Regions from separate parts of the Streptomyces sp. NPDC051636 genome, predicted to be linked through region 2. Evidence: riboswitches for the same ligand, from Rfam matches in the RefSeq annotation. Region 2 holds a riboswitch; the other holds the start of a gene.
What was found. A riboswitch is a leader RNA that binds a small molecule or an ion and turns the genes downstream of it on or off. The one in region 2 is predicted to bind S-adenosylmethionine.
Positions count from the first base shown of each region.

Region 1: linked by a shared signal. The riboswitch ahead of ACIBBH_RS01450 (aminotransferase class V-fold PLP-dependent enzyme) and the one ahead of thrC (threonine synthase) in region 2 are both predicted to bind S-adenosylmethionine.

Region 1 covers NZ_JBITDA010000001.1:302,320-309,945, reverse strand. The annotation lists gene ACIBBH_RS01475 (NlpC/P60 family protein) at 1-493, opposite strand, end outside; gene ACIBBH_RS01470 (NYN domain-containing protein) at 707-2,050, opposite strand; gene ACIBBH_RS01465 (hypothetical protein) at 2,087-2,326, opposite strand; gene ACIBBH_RS01460 (rhomboid family intramembrane serine protease) at 2,482-3,225, shown strand; gene ACIBBH_RS01455 (Lrp/AsnC family transcriptional regulator) at 3,222-3,503, shown strand; gene ACIBBH_RS01450 (aminotransferase class V-fold PLP-dependent enzyme) at 3,580-4,941, opposite strand; SAM riboswitch class IV at 5,121-5,237, opposite strand; gene ACIBBH_RS01445 (hypothetical protein) at 5,315-5,488, opposite strand; gene ACIBBH_RS01440 (PRC-barrel domain-containing protein) at 5,523-5,879, opposite strand; gene trpD (anthranilate phosphoribosyltransferase) at 6,029-7,093, opposite strand; gene ACIBBH_RS01430 (cytochrome bc complex cytochrome b subunit) at 7,207-7,626, opposite strand, start outside.
Region 2 covers NZ_JBITDA010000014.1:47,757-55,382, reverse strand. The annotation lists gene ACIBBH_RS23855 (extracellular solute-binding protein) at 1-894, shown strand, start outside; gene ACIBBH_RS23850 (DUF3263 domain-containing protein) at 930-1,163, shown strand; gene otsB (trehalose-phosphatase) at 1,200-2,075, shown strand; gene ACIBBH_RS23840 (trehalose-6-phosphate synthase) at 2,355-3,755, opposite strand; gene ACIBBH_RS23835 (glucosyl-3-phosphoglycerate synthase) at 3,828-4,772, opposite strand; SAM riboswitch class I at 4,938-5,093, shown strand; gene thrC (threonine synthase) at 5,112-6,395, shown strand; gene ACIBBH_RS23825 (MoaD/ThiS family protein) at 6,392-6,667, shown strand; gene ACIBBH_RS23820 (cold-shock protein) at 7,110-7,313, shown strand; gene groL (chaperonin GroEL) at 7,619-7,626, shown strand, end outside.

The sequences.
Region 1 (7,626 bases), on a different contig from region 2:
TCTCGGTGGCCTCGGCGCGCTCCTGGGCGAGTTCGCGCTGTTTGTCCTGAATCTTCTTCAGGGCCTCGACCTGCTGGCTGCTCAACTGGTCGAGCGTGGAGGCCTTGTCGAGGTAGTCGTCCGGGTCGGAGGACAGGAAGAGCTGGACGGACGGGTCTATGCCGCCGGAGCGGTACTGGGCCGTGGCCATCGAACCCAGGCCGTCGCGCAGCTTGTTGAGCTCCTCCTGGCCGCGGGCGACGTTGTCCTGGATGGTGGAGATCTCCTTCTGGAGCTTCTCCTGCTTCTCCTTGGCCCCGTTGTACTTCTCGGTGGCCTGCTCCGCCTGCTCGTAGAGCTTGTCGACCTTGGCCTTGACCTCGCTCTTGCTCAGCTTCTCGCCGGGCGCGGCATTGGCGGCGTTCGCGCTGAGCGCGACGGCAGCGGCGGCTGCGGTGGTCAGCACGGTCACACGCGTGCGGCTGGGCTGCTTGGGTCGACGGTGGGACGCCACGACAGGCGAACTCCTTCTCGTGAGTGATCACCCGCTCGGAGGTTCGAGGCCAGACCCTAGTGACCCTCTTGTGATCAGATCAAATCCTCACACCAAAAAACCTCGTGACGCAATGCATTCTTTGCACTGAACCCACATGGAGTGATGCCCGCCTGACACTACGTTGCGTGACAGTTCCGCCAATTCGGGCGTTAAACCTCTACGTTGGCGTTTTCAGGACAGCCGCTTGAGAAGCACCGCAGAAGCCACGGGACGCGCACCCGCCTTGGCGATCCCGTCGGCCACCTCGCGGTCGGTCGAGGCGACGATGACCGGGCGGCCCGGAGGCTCCGCGCGCACCAGTTGACGGATGAGCTCGTCGGCCGTGACACCCGGCTTGGAGAAAAGCACGCGTACACCGCGCGGCGGGGCAAGCAGAACGGGAGCGGCCAGTTCGGCCCCGTCGAAGACGCACGTCACCTCGGCGCCGGTCTGCGCGGCGAGCTGGGAGAGCTGGCCGAGCAGCCGCAGGCGCTGCTTCTCCAGGGGCATCTGGGGATAGCCGGTCTTGGTGACGTTGTAACCGTCGACCACCAAGTGCGCCTGCGGCAGGGCGAGAAGCTGGTCGAGGATCGCGGGGTCGTTTTCGGACAACGCCCGCGCGGCGATGTCCTTCGGGGTCATTCGTCCCGGTTCGACCGCGTCCACGGTCTCCGCCGGCCGCACCGACACCGGCGGCAACGCCAGTTCCCTGCGCAGCCCCTGGGTCGCGTCCAGCAGGGTGTCCAGAAGCAACCGGACGCGCATGTCCTCGACACTGCGCCCCTCGCGCGCTGCTCTGCGCGTGGCCTCCAGGGCGGCCTCGGCCTCGCCCAGGCGGGCCTTGAGCCGCCGGGTCTCGCTCTCCGCGGCGGACACCTGGGCGTGCCGCTCGGCGCGCACCGCCTCGATCTCGCCCTGCGCCTTGCGCAGCGCCGCCTCGCCGCGCTTGACGTCGCTGAGGGCGGCGCGGAGCTTGCGGTGAAGCGATTCCGATTCCCTCTTCGCCGCGTCCAGCTCGGCGCGCAGCCGCTCGGTCTCGGCCCGGGTCTGCTCACGGGCCCGGTCGAGCTCCTCGCGCAGCCGCTCCAGCTCGGCGCGGCTCTCCTCACCGGCCCGCTCGGCGTCGGCCCGCTGGGCCTCCTCGCCGGCCGCGGTCACCAGCTTCACCCAGCCCGCGGGGCGCAGTACGTAGGCCGCGGCCGCCACGTCGAGCGGGTCCGCGGCCGGGGGCGGGGAGCCTGAGTCGAGGGCGCCGGCGAGTTCCGGCTGGGCCTCTCTGAGCTTCTCTGCGATGCGCTGGCGGAACAGCGGGTCGGTCTCCAGCGCTGCGGCCATCGCGTTGCCCGCGAACTTGGCACGGCGATTGGGGGCAAAGCGGGCGTACTGCCTGAGCTGGGCGGGCAGTTCGGCCACCGTCAGTCCGCCGAAACCGTCCGAGACGATCTGCACGACCCGCCGTCGCACGCCCTCGGGCAGCGGACGGTCAAGCACCTCGGCGGTGCCGTCGCCCGGCCCCCCGCCTGTGGTCTCCACCATCCGTCACACCCCAATACCTGTGGGACCGTCTCCCGCTCAGGAGTCGGCGCCCGGCCTGTCCACGAGTTCCACCTGGTCCACCGCGTTGCACCAGCGGCAGCGCACCGACTCGATGGTCTCACTGACCACCTCGCGCTCCTCGATCTTCGGCTCACCGGCGAGGTCGAGGTGGACGTACTCGACGACCTTCGACGAGCGGGTCACGTCGAATCGGGTGAGGTTGCCGCAGAGGGTGCAGCGCCACCGGGTCTCGGCGGTCGGCAGGGGAACCGGCATCGTGACTGTTCGCTTCCTTCTAGTGTCCGTGACACGTCGTCCTGGCGACGCGTATGGCTCGTAACCCTACGGCCTGGCCCGTACCCGCCGCCCCTCCGTCCGCGGCGGCGAGGCGGTCTGTTCGCTTGCGCCCCGTTACGTCATGCTCTGTGGTCATGATCAGCAACTGGAGCGCGGTGGCCGCCCGGACCTTCAGGACGGTCCGGGGCTCGACGGCGCCGATGACGCACGCCCTGATCGGCCTGTGCTGCCTGCTCTTCCTGCTCGGCCCGGCGGCGGGGCTCAATCCGGCGTACGGCTCCGGCGGCGAGCTGCTCGCCGTGCAGCGGGCCTACTTCCGGCGCTGGGGCGTGATCCCCGCCGAGCTGTTCGACGGCCCGGCCCGGGAGGCCCTCACTCCGGCGACGGCTCTGTTCGTGCACGGCAGCTGGGTGCATCTGCTGGGCAACATGCTCTTCCTCTACGTCTTCGGGGCGATGACCGAGGAACGGATGGGCCGCGTGCAGTTCACCCTGTTCTACGTCGGCTGCGGCTACCTGGCGCTGCTCGGGTACGCCGCCGCCAACGCCGCCTCCGAGCAGTCCCTGGTGGGGGCGTCCGGGGCGATCTCGGCGGTCCTCGGCGCGTTCCTCTACCTGTTCCCCGGCGCGCGCGTCACCAGTCTCCTGCCCTTCCTGTTCTTCCTCCCTCTGCGCTTCCCCGCCTGGGTCGTGCTCCCCTTCTGGGCGGCCCTCCAGTGGCTGGCGGCGGGCCGTGCCCCGCAGGGCCCCGGGGTGGCCTACCTGGCCCACCTGGTCGGCTTCGCGCTGGGCTTCGTCTTCGCGTGGGTGCGGTTCGGGCGGCCGACTAAAGTGAAGGCCGCCCCAGCTCCGGCCCCCGAGGGAGAGAACCAGCCGTGATCACCGCGATCGTGCTCATCAAGACCAGCGTGGACCGGATTCCCGAGATCGCGGAGCAGATCGCCGCGCTGGACAGTGTCAGCGAGGTCTTCTCCGTCACCGGCACCTATGACCTGATCGCCATGGTCCGGGTGAAGCGGCACGAGGACCTGGCCGAGGTCATCCCGGGCCGGATCAGCAAGATCCCTGGTGTGGAGGCCACCGACACGCACGTGGCGTTCCGTACCTACTCCCAGCACGACCTGGAGGCGGCGTTCGCGATCGGGCTGGACAACTAGGACTGCTAGGACTACTACGACTGCTGGGACGACCGAACGCGCGCCGAGCCTGCCCAGGGCCCCGGGCGTACCGGGATCAGACGGCCGGGACGCAGCGCCCGTCCTCGGTGCGGTACCGCCACTTGGCGCCGTCCCGGACCAGCTCCTTCACCGCGTTCACGAACCGCTCCACGTGCTCGTCCGGCGTACCCGCGCCGAAGCTGACCCGGATGGCGTTGAGGGACTTCTCCCCGGGCGCGGCCTCGGGAGCCCCGCACTCGCCCTGCGTCTGCGCGTCGCTGCCCAGCAGGGTGCGCACGAGGGGGTGGGCGCAGAACAGGCCGTCGCGCACGCCGATGCCGTACTCCGCGGAGAGCGCGGCGGCGAAGTGGGAGCTGTTCCAGCCCTCGACGACGAAGGAGATCACGCCGACGCGCGGGGCGTCGTCACCGAAGAGGGAGAGGACCCGGACCTCGGGCACCTCGGCGAGGCCCGCGCGGACCTTCTCGATCAGGTGCCGCTCCCGGGCGACCAGCGTGTCGAAGCCGGCCTCCGTCAGCGCCTTGCACGCGGAGGCGATGGAGTAGGCGCCGATGACGTTGGGCGAGCCCGCCTCATGCCGCGCCGCGCTCTCGTGCCACTCCACGTCCACCCCCCCGTCCGTGCGCCGGGTGACCTTGCGGCTGGCGCCGCCGCCCGCGAGGTACGGCTCGGCCGCGCGCAGCCAGTCGGCGCGGCCGGCCAGGACGCCGGAGCCGAACGGGGCGTACAGCTTGTGTCCGGACAAGGCGACCCAGTCGACGTCCAGGTCCTGAACGGACACCGGGTGGTGGGGGGCCAGTTGGGCGGCGTCCAGCACGATCCGGGCGCCGTGCGCGTGGGCGGCGGCGGCCAGTTCCCGTACGGGCCACAGCTCGCCGGTGACGTTCGAGGCGCCGGTGACGCACACCAGGGCCGGGCCGTGGGGGTCGCGGTCGGCGAGAGCCCGCTCCAGCGTCGACACGGCCTGCCGCGGGGTGCGCGGGGCGTTGAGGTAGGTGACCCGCGCGTCCTTCCAGGGCAGCAGCGAGGCGTGGTGCTCGGTCTCGAAGACGAAGACCTGGCAGTCGGCGGGCAGCGCGGCGGCGAGCAGGTTGAGGGAGTCGGTGGTGGACCGGGTGAAGATCACCTGGTCGGCCGGGCGGCAGTCGAGGAACTCGGCGACCGTCTTCCGGGCGTTCTCGAAGAGGTCCGTGGACAGCTGGGAGAGGTACCCGGCACCGCGGTGGACGCTGCCGTAGTACGGGGCGTACGCCGCCACGTCGTCCCAGACCCGCTGGAGCGCGGGGGCGCTGGCCGCGTAGTCGAGCGCGGCGTAGGTGACCTCCCCGCCGGTGACGAGCGGCACGGTGACGTCCCGGCCCAGAACGGGCAGCGGGGTGCAGACGGACTGGTCGGCGGCGACGGTGGGGACGGACATGGCGAACTCCCGTGAGAGGCAAGGCGAAACCGCCACGCGAGCGCGCACGGCTCGAGCGTGGGGAAGGGAAAGGGGTATGCGGAGGCGGGGCTCTACGCCCTATCGCATTCGCTTGCTCACAGAAGGCTCCCTCGACGACCAGGACCCCTGGTACTGCGCTCGTTCAAAGAGCCGCGAGGGGTCCGCGCTTGCCGTAGACCTCGCTGCCTACGGCCTGGTCTTCACCCGGGGCACCCCGCCACGGACGGAGGGTTGCCGGACAGTCGGCCGGGGCCTCATGACTGTCACTCATGACCTGGAGAAGAACGTACGTGACCCGATCACCGGCCCGCAACTCGTGTCCGGATCGCGGGACACCCTCCTGGCGTCGGGATCAGCGGACGAAGTGGTGCCGACGCGAACGCCGGGACCAGCGCACGCCGAACAGGACCAAGTCGGCGAGGAGCACCACGGCGCCGATGATCAGCAGGTAGAACAGGCCTTTCACTGCCACGCCGATGAGTCCCAGGACGATGGCAACGAGGATCAGGAACAGGAAGAGTGCCATCGGTGACCACATCCTCGCTCTCCACCCGGTCCGGTCAGCCGCGCGCGAGACGGCGTCCGTGGTCGGCGTCGGCCTGGTAGGGCCTGTCGTAGTGTTCGAAGATCTCGTGCTCCCGCTCGACCGGCAGGACGTCGTCCGTGCCGATGGAAGGCGCCTTCTTCACCTGCGCCCGGGAATGGGCCACCTTCACGTAACCGGGTCCGAGAGTCGCCTCGTCGAGCGGGACGAAGACCAGCCGGTGCCGGGTCGGCAGCCCGGTGCGGACGGTCGCCATGGCAGGCGCGTCGGTGGCGGTGTCCACGTACACCGCTTCGAGGGCCCCGATCTTGCGGCCCCTGGGATCGATCACGTCGTGGTTGCGCCACTCGCGGACATCGGCTGAGTGGATCATGTCTCGCTCCTTGGGGACCGCCCCTCCCGGACACCGCAGGCGGAAGCGGAGCGGCCGCGGGAGAGCTGCCACGTCTTCACTCTACTCCCGCCACCCCTTCGGCCGACGGCTCGAGTACCCGACCCGGCACCTCCCGCGACCGCTCGAGGTCACGCGTTGCTCGCGGCCACCCAGCGGTCGAGGGTCCGCTTGGCCGCCCCCGTATCGATCGACTCGGCCGCCTTGCGCATCCCGGCGCGAATCTGCTCGGCCAGCGGCTCTTCCGTCGGGTCCAGGGCCACCAGGGCCGCCGCCGAGTTCAGCAGGACGGCGTCGCGTACGGGGCCCGCCTCACCGTCGAGGAGCCTGCGTGCGACCTCCGCGTTGTACGACGGATCACCGCCGCGCAGGGCCTCCACCGGCACCAGCTCGATGCCGACGTCGCGCGGGTCGAAGCTCTCCTCGACGACCTTGCCGTCGCGCACCACCCAGACGTGTGACGTGGACGTCGTCGTCAGCTCGTCGAGGCCGTCGTCGCCGCGGAAGACCAGGGAGGAGTTGCCGCGTTCGGCCAGGACACCCGCGATCATCGGCGCCAGACGGGGGTCCGCGACGCCGACCGCCTGGGCCTTCACCTTCGCCGGGTTGGTCAGCGGCCCGAGGGCGTTGAAGACCGTCCGGATGCCCAACTGTGCCCGGGCGGCGGCCACATGACGCAGCGCCGGGTGGAACTTCACCGCGAAGCAGAAGGTGATGCCCGCCTCCTCCGCGACCTCGGCCACCCGCAGCGGTGTCAGGTTCAGATTGACGCCCAGCTTCTCCAGGACGTCCGACGAGCCCGACGCCGAGGAGGCCGCCCGGTTGCCGTGCTTGACGACCTTCGCGCCCGTGCCGGCCACCACGAGCGCCGACATCGTGGAGATGTTCACCGTCTTCGCGCCGTCGCCGCCCGTGCCGACGATGTCGACCGTGCGGCCCGACACCTCGATCACATTGGCGTGCTCGTACATCGCCCGGACCACGCCGGTGATCTCCTCGACGGTCTCGCCCTTGGCGCGCAGCGCCACCACGAAGCCGGCGATCTGCGCGTCGGTGGCCTCGCCGCGCATGATCTGGTCCATCGCCCAGGCCGTCGCGTCGGCACTCTGGTCACGGCCGTACAGCAGGGCGTTCAGTACCCCGGGCCAGGAACGGCCCGCCGCGGTGTCGCCTCCAGCGGGGGTCACAGCGCTCATCAGCCGCTCCTGGTCGTCGTAGAAGAGTGTGATCCCACCCTATCCAGCCCGGGGCATGGCGAAGGGCCCCGTCCGAAGACCGGACGGGGCCCTTGCCGTGGCGTGCGCAGCGATCAGTGGTGGCCGTGGCCGCTCGTGATCTCCTTGTACTCCTCGGCAGTCGGCTTCGGGATCTGGGAGTCCTCACCGTAGTAGGCGCCGCTGAGCTTGGCGCGCAGCTTCTCCGTGCCCTTCACCTTGCGCTCGACACCGTTCTCGTCGACCGTCGGGCCGATCTCGGCCGGCTTGTACTGGTGGTGGGCCGTGAGGGTGTGCAGCTGCTCCTGGCTGAGCGGCTCGTGGACCTCGATGAACTCACCGTGCGGCAGGCGCTTGATGATGCCGGTCTCGCGACCGTGCAGCACCTTGTCGCGGTCCCGGCGCTGCAGGCCGAGGCAGATCCGCTTGGTGAGGATGAACGCGATGACCGGTCCGGCGAAGAAGCCGATGCGGACGAACCAGGTGACGGCGTTGATCGACAGGTGGAAGTGCGT
Region 2 (7,626 bases):
CTCTCCCAGCTCGCCGAGGCCGGCCAGTGGAACCACACGCAGTACGGCATACCCTTCGCCGCCTCCACGCGCGTGCTCTTCTACAACAAGACCCTCTTCACCAAGGCCGGCCTCACCCCGCCCGCCACCTGGAGCGAGCTCGCGGCCGACGCCGAGAAGCTCAAGGCCCGGGGAGTGAAGTACCCCTACGCGCTGCCGCTCGGCCCCGAGGAGGCCCAGGCCGAGACCATGCAGTGGCTGCTCAGCGGGGGCGGCGGCTACACCGACGACATCGGCGGCTACTCCATCTCCTCCGCGCAGAACGTGCAGACCTTCACCTGGCTCAAGGACGAACTCGTCGGCAAGCGCCTGACCGGTCCGGTCGCCCCCGGCAAGCTCAACCGCGCCGACGCGTTCGCCGCCTTCGCCGACGGGCAGGTCGGCATGCTCAACGGGCACCCCACGCTGATCCAGCAGGCCAGGAAGAAGGGCGTGAAGTTCGGCATGGTGCCGATGCCGGGCCGGACCTCGCAGGCCAAGGCGTCCATGGGCGTCGCCGACTGGATGATGGCGTTCAAACAGAACGGCCACGCCGAGCAGACAGGCGACTTCCTGAACTTCGTCTACAGCGACAAGAACGTCCTCGACTTCTCCCGCCGGTACGGTCTGCTGCCGGTCACCAGCTCCGCGTCCGACGTCATGGCCGGCTCCTCCCGGGACAAGGCCATGCGGCCCTTCCTCGAGGAGCTCCCCACCTCCGAGCTCTACCCCGTCGGCAAGACCTCCTGGGCATCGGTCAGCGCCGACGTCAAGAAGACCATCGGCCAGGCCGTCACCCCCGGCGGCAGCCCCGCCGGCGTCCTCAGCCGCCTCCAGTCGGCGGCCACCTCGGCCGACAGCGGCTCCGCGGGCTGAGCCGCCTGTCAGTGCCCCGCGTTAGCGTTCAGGACATGGAACGGGACGAGCTGGGCCGACGCGAACAGGACATCCTCGCCCTGGAACGCCGGGGCTTTCCGGGCCCCGGCGCGAAGGAACGCGCGATACGCGAGGAACTGGGCCTGCCCCCCGTGCGCTACTACCAGCTCCTCAACGCCCTCCTCGACGACGAGCGCGCCCTGGCCCACGACCCGGTCACGGTCAACCGCCTGCGCCGGGTCCGGGAGGAGCGCCGCTCCCAGCGCTGAGGAGTGCATCCGGGCCTGCGTGGATAAGGTCGCTCTATGGGCATCCACACGACGGACTCGACGGACCCGGACAACCCGATGGACCCGCTGCCGACCCCCGCCACCCAGGCCGGGCGGGACGGGCTGCGCGCGCTGCTCGAGCGCCCCCGATCGGCGGTGATCGGGCTCGACTTCGACGGGACGCTGGCCCCGATCGTCGCGGACCCCGACCAGGCCCGCGCCCACCCGGAGGCCGTCCCCGCGCTCGCCGCCCTCGCCCCGAAGGTGGCCGCCGTAGCCGTGGTCACCGGCCGCCCGGCCGGCGTCGCCGTGCGGTACGGCGGCTTCGCGGGCGTCCCCGGCCTGGAGCACCTCGTCGTCCTCGGCCACTACGGCGCCGAACGCTGGGACGCCGTCACCGGCACCGTCAGCGCCCCCGCCCCGCACCCCGGCGTCACCGCCGTCCGCGCCGAACTGCCCGGCTTCCTCGACCGCATCGGCGCCTGGCACGGCACCTGGATCGAGGAGAAAGGGCGGGCCGTCGCCGTGCACACCCGCCGCGCCGACGACCCCCAGGCCGCTTTCGAGGCCCTGCGCGAACCCCTCACGGACCTCGCCACCCGGCACGGCCTCATCGTCGAGCCCGGCCGCATGGTCCTCGAACTCCGCCCGCCCGGCATGGACAAGGGCGTCGCCCTCCTGGAGTACGTCCGCGAGGCCGGCGCCGAGTCCGTCCTCTACGCCGGCGACGACCTCGGCGACCTCCCCGCCTTCGCCGCCGTCGACAAACTCCGCTCCGACGGTGTGCCCGGCCTCCTGGTGTGCAGCGGCAGCACGGAGGTGACGGAGCTCGCGGAACGGGCGGACCTGGTGGTGGACGGCCCGCAGGGAGTCGTGGGCCTGCTCCGACGGCTCGCGGCAGCCCTGGGCTGACCGGCGCAGCGCCTCAGCCACCCGGCGGCCACGCCGTCGCCCGCTGGTTGCCCGTTGCGGCCCCGTGCCGTCAGCGGTCGGCCGGCTGCCGTCGCCCGGCCGTCGGCCGCCAAGTGGCAGACTGCCGACCGCACGCCCGCTGCCGCGCGTGACCGACGTGCCGCCGCGGCGGCAGCCACCGTTGCCCGGCCGTCGCCCGCTGCCCGACGTGTCGGCCGCCCCGGTCACGTCGTTGCCGGGTCAGGGTGGGCAGGGCCACGCCGCCGCGCCCGGCCGGGATCAGGTGTCCAGGGCCCTCAGCTGGTCCAGGAACCACCGCGCCGGCGGCAACGCGGTGGCCGCGGCGGCCAGTCGCTTCGTGCGTTCCGCGCGCTCGCCGTCCGGCATGGTGAGCGCCTGGTGCAGGGCGCGGGCCGTGCCGCCGATGTCGTACGGGTTCACGGTCACCGCGTCCTCGCCCAGCTCCTCGTACGCCCCCGCCTCGCGCGACAGGACCAGCACGCAGCCCTCGTCCGAGACGACCGGGACCTCCTTGGCGACCAGGTTCATGCCGTCCCGGATGGGGTTGACCAGGGCCACGTCGGCCAGGCGGTACGCGGCGAGGGAGCGGGCGAAGTCGTCCTTGACGTGGAGGACGACCGGGGTCCAGCCGGGCGTGCCGTAGGAGGAGTTGATCTCCTCCGCCACCCGCTGCACCTGAGCCGTGTAGTCGCGGTACACCGCGAGGTCCTGCCGCGAGGGGTAGGCGAACGCCACGTGCACCACCCGCTCGCGCCACTCCGGGTGGTCGTCGAGGAGCTGCCGGTAGGCCAGCAGCCCGCGCACGATGTTCTTGGACAGCTCGGTGCGGTCGACCCGGACGACAGCCTTCCGCCCCTCGCCGATCTCCGTCCGCAGCGCCGCCATCCGTTCGTTCACGTCCGGCTGGTGCGCCCGCTGCCGCAGGAAGTCCGCGTCCGCGCCCAGCCCGTGCACGCCGATGCGCGTACCGGTGGGGATGCCGGGGCCCAGGACGGCGTGACAGCAGTCGGTGAACGCGTCCGCCCAGCGCTGTGTGAGGAAGGCCGCCCGGTCCGCGCCCAGGATCCCGCCGAGCAGCTCGGCCGCGATGTCGTCGGGGAGGAGGCGGAAGTAGTCCGGCGGGGCCCAGGGGGTGTGCGAGAAGTGGCCGATGCGCAGGTCGGGGCGGAGTTCGCGGAGCATCCGGGGAGCCAGGGCCAGGTGGTAGTCCTGGATGACCACCGCCGCGCCCTGCGCCGCCTCCTGAGCCAGCGCCTCCGCGAAGGCCCGGTTGTAGGCCTCGTACGACACCCACTGGCGGCGGAACTCCGCGTCGAAGACCGGCTCCAGCGGCGTCTGGTACAGCATGTGGTGGACGAACCACAGCACCGAGTTGGCGATGCCGTTGTAGGCGTCGGCGTACACGTCGGCCGGAATGTCCAGCATCCGTACGCCGGCCTCGCCCACCCCGCGCCGTACCGCCTCGCGGTCGCCGTCGGACAGCGCCGCGCACACCCACAGGGCGTTCGCGTCCGAGCCGATCGCGGACAGCCCGGAGACCAGTCCGCCGCCGCCCCGCTTGGCGTGCAGCGAGCCGTCGGGGCGTACCTCGTACGAAACCGGGCCGCGGTTGGACGCGACCAGCACCTCAGCACCGTGCGTGGAAGCCGTGGAAGCCATAAGCCTCAACCTAGCCCGGCCCGGAAACGCTCAAACGTACGGCCCCTCCCCGGTCGGGTGACACCACCGGGGTCAGGCCACTCGCCGTTCGGCGTACTCCGCGATCTCCACCATCGGCGGCCGCTCCTCCGTGTCCACGGAGAAGGTGCGCGGCTCGAAGCCGTCCTCGCCCCGCTCGAACTGGGTGAGGGAGGGACGGATGAGGTGCCCGCGGGCCAGCCGGAGCTGGGCGGTGCGGTAGATCGCCGCGGCCATCCGGCCCAGCGCCTGCCCGTCCTGGTGCCGGTGCTTGCGGACCCCGACGTCCACCTGGGCCAGGGCGTCCAGACCCACCAGGTGCAGCGCGTCGACCAGCATGCCCAGCTCCACGCCGTACCCGACGGGGAAGGGCAGCTGCTCGAGCAGCGAGCGGCGGGCCGCGTACTCGCCGCCGAGCGGCTGCACGAACCCGGCCAGTTGCGGCCAGTGCATGTTCAGCAGCGGGCGCGCCATCAGCTCGGTGACCCGGCCGCCCTGGCCCGCCGCCCCACCGAGCGGACGGTCGTACATGCCCTTGACCAGGTCCACCTCCGGGTCGGTCAGCAGCGGGCCGACGATCCCCGAGACGAAGTCCGAGGAGAAGTCCTTCAGGTCGGCGTCGATGAAGCAGACGATGTCCCCGCCGGTGACCAGCAGGGAGCGCCACAGGACCTCGCCCTTGCCGGGCACGGCCGGTATGCGCGGCAGGATGTCGTCGCGATGGACGACCCGGGCGCCGGCCGCGGCGGCCACCTCGGAGGTGCGGTCGGTGGACCCCGAGTCGACGACCACGATCTCGTCGACGAGCGGGACCTGCTGCATCAGGTCGTGACGGATGATGGCGACGATGTCGCCGACCGTCTCCTCCTCGTTGAGAGCGGGCAGCACGACACTGACCGACTGGCCCGTGCGCTGCTTGGCGGCCAGGATCTTGTGGAGCGGGCGATCGGTCACGGACCAGGAGCGGGTGCTCAGCCAGCGCTCGACTTCCTTCAGCACAGTGCGCGGCTCCTCTGCGTTCTCTCGGCGAGCTGCGGATCGGGTGGTATGTGATCCATCTCGCGGTTCGGACGGCTATCTCAACTGTCCTGGCCTTCGGTTACAGTCTTGAACAACGCTGATGACCATCGCATGTCGGGGGTCGTTGTGCGTACAACCACATACCGCTCATCCAGAGGGGCAGAGGGACACGGCCCGTTGAAGCCCCGGCAACCCTCCAGCCGGTCTCGTAGATCAGTGTTGATCATTTCAGCGAGGCTCCCGGCTAGGGAAGGTGCCAAATCCGTCTCACGGCGAGATGCGTCGTGGGGAAGATGAGGAGAAAGGGCCTCGCCTCACATGGCTGTGCAGACTGTTGCAAGCACCACCGACTCCACCGTAGACCTCGGCCCCGCAGCGGCGCTGAGCTGCCGCGAGTGCGGCCACCGGGTCCCGCTCGGCCCGGTCTTCGCCTGCGAGGAGTGTTTCGGCCCGCTCGAGATCGCCTACGACTTCTCGGCCTACGACACCGAGGAACTCCGCAAGCAGATCGAGGCGGGACCCGCGAACATCTGGCGCTACGCCCCGCTGCTGCCCGTCCCGGCCGATGTGGCGACCAAGCCCAACATCAACCCCGGCTGGACCAAGCTCGTCAAGGCCGACAACCTCGCCCGCGAGCTCGGCGTCACCGGCGGTTTGTATGTGAAGGACGACTCCGGTAACCCGACGCACTCCTTCAAGGACCGTGTCGTCGCACAGGCGCTGGAAGCGGCGCGCGCCTTCGGCTTCACCACCCTCTCCTGCTCCTCCACCGGCAACCTCGCCGGCGCCGTCGGCGCCGCCGCCGCCCGGGCCGGCTTCCGCTCGTGCGTGTTCATCCCGCACGACCTGGAGCAGGGCAAGGTCGTCATGGCCGCGGTCTACGGCGGCGAGCTGGTCGGCATCGAGGGCAACTACGACGACGTCAACCGCTTCTGCTCCGAACTGATCGGCGACCCGGCCGGCGAGGGCTGGGGCTTCGTCAACGTCAACCTGCGGCCGTACTACGCGGAGGGGTCCAAGACCCTGGCGTACGAAATCTGCGAGCAGCTCGGCTGGCGGCTGCCGGACCAGATCGTCGTCCCGATCGCCTCCGGCTCACAGCTCACGAAGATCGACAAGGGTCTGCAGGAGCTGATCAAGCTCGGGCTCGTCGAGGACAGGCCGTACAAGATCTTCGGCGCCCAGGCCGAGGGCTGCTCGCCGGTGTCGACCGCGTACAAGGCGGGACACGACGTCGTACGCCCGCAGAAGCCGAACACCATCGCCAAGTCGCTGGCGATCGGCAACCCGGCCGACGGGCCGTACGTCCTCGACATCGCGCGCCGCACCGGCGGGGCGGTGGAGGACGTGACGGACGAGCAGGTGGTGGACGCCATCAAGCTGCTGGCCCGCACGGAGGGGATCTTCGCGGAGACGGCGGGCGGCGTGACGGTGGGCGTCACGCGCAAGCTGATCGAGAACGGTGTCCTCGACCCCACCAAGACGACGGTCGTCCTCAACACGGGCGACGGCCTGAAGACCCTGGACGCGGTGGCGGGCACCGGCCTGACCGCTACGATCCGCCCGAACCTCGACTCCTTCCGAGAGGCTGGCCTCGCATGAGCGTGACCGTCCGTATCCCGACCATCCTGCGCACCTACACGGGCGGCCAGGCCGAGGTGAGCGCCGAGGGCACGACCCTCGGCGAGGTCATCGCCGACCTGGAGAAGAACCACACCGGAATCGCCGCCCGTGTCCTGGACGACCAGGGCAAGCTGCGCCGCTTCGTCAACGTGTACGTCAACGACGACGACGTGCGCTTCGAGCAGGGCCTGGAGACGGCGACCCCGGACGGCGCGGGCGTCTCCATCATTCCGGCCGTAGCCGGCGGCTGACCGAATGACCGATCATTACCATCGGTAACACCAGTTACCGAGAGTTCATCGAATTGCCCCCTCCGTGAGAGAAGCGGAGGGGGCAATTCAGTGTGATTGAGCGCGGTACAGTTGGGGAACACGCTCCCGAGCCCGGGCCGCAAGCCCTGGATTCGTGCCGCACACCCGATGAGATGTAGCCAAAGTGTGCGTGCTTTTTGCGGCTTTTGTGCCTTTTGTGGAGCCCGACTTGCCCCGAATTCCGCCGAATTTTTGGCAGATTTCCGACCGGGCCCGGCCGGAATTCTCGTCCGATTGACCTGTTGCAGACGGCAGTTGGACAGATACATTCAGCCGCGGTCGACGCGTTCCGGCGCACGCCCCCAAACCATTGGGGGGTGAGGTCTGACCCGGGTCCGCGAAGTGTGGATCTGTGCAAGGGCCAGTAATAGGGGAGTTAGGCATGGCTCAGGGCACCGTCAAGTGGTTCAACGCGGAGAAGGGGTACGGCTTCATCGCGGTCGACGGTGGTGCGGACGTCTTCGTCCACTACAGCGCGATTCAGATGGACGGCTACCGCACCCTGGAAGAGGGCCAGCGGGTCGAGTTCGAGATCTCGCAGGGCCAGAAGGGTCCGCAGGCCGACATGGTTCGCGTCACCGCCTGAACGTTCTTATTGGCGGAGGGCTCGCATCCGGCAGGGTGCGGGCCCTTCGTCCTGTCCGGACACGGTCACGCGCCCGTCCGTGCGGCGGAGCGCCCCGCCCGAACCCCGGTAGCCGCTTGCACTCGCAGGGGGCGAGTGCTAATCATTGGCGTTAGCACTCTGAAGGTGAGAGTGACAGCGAAGGACCGGGTCGGTGAGGCCCGCAGGCCAAGTGGGGCAAGGAACCACGGGGCCCGCGAGCCGTCCGTCGCGGGCGCGGGCGCGGTCCGAAGGAATCACCCCCAGTCCTGGAGGGACCACTTCACATGGCCAA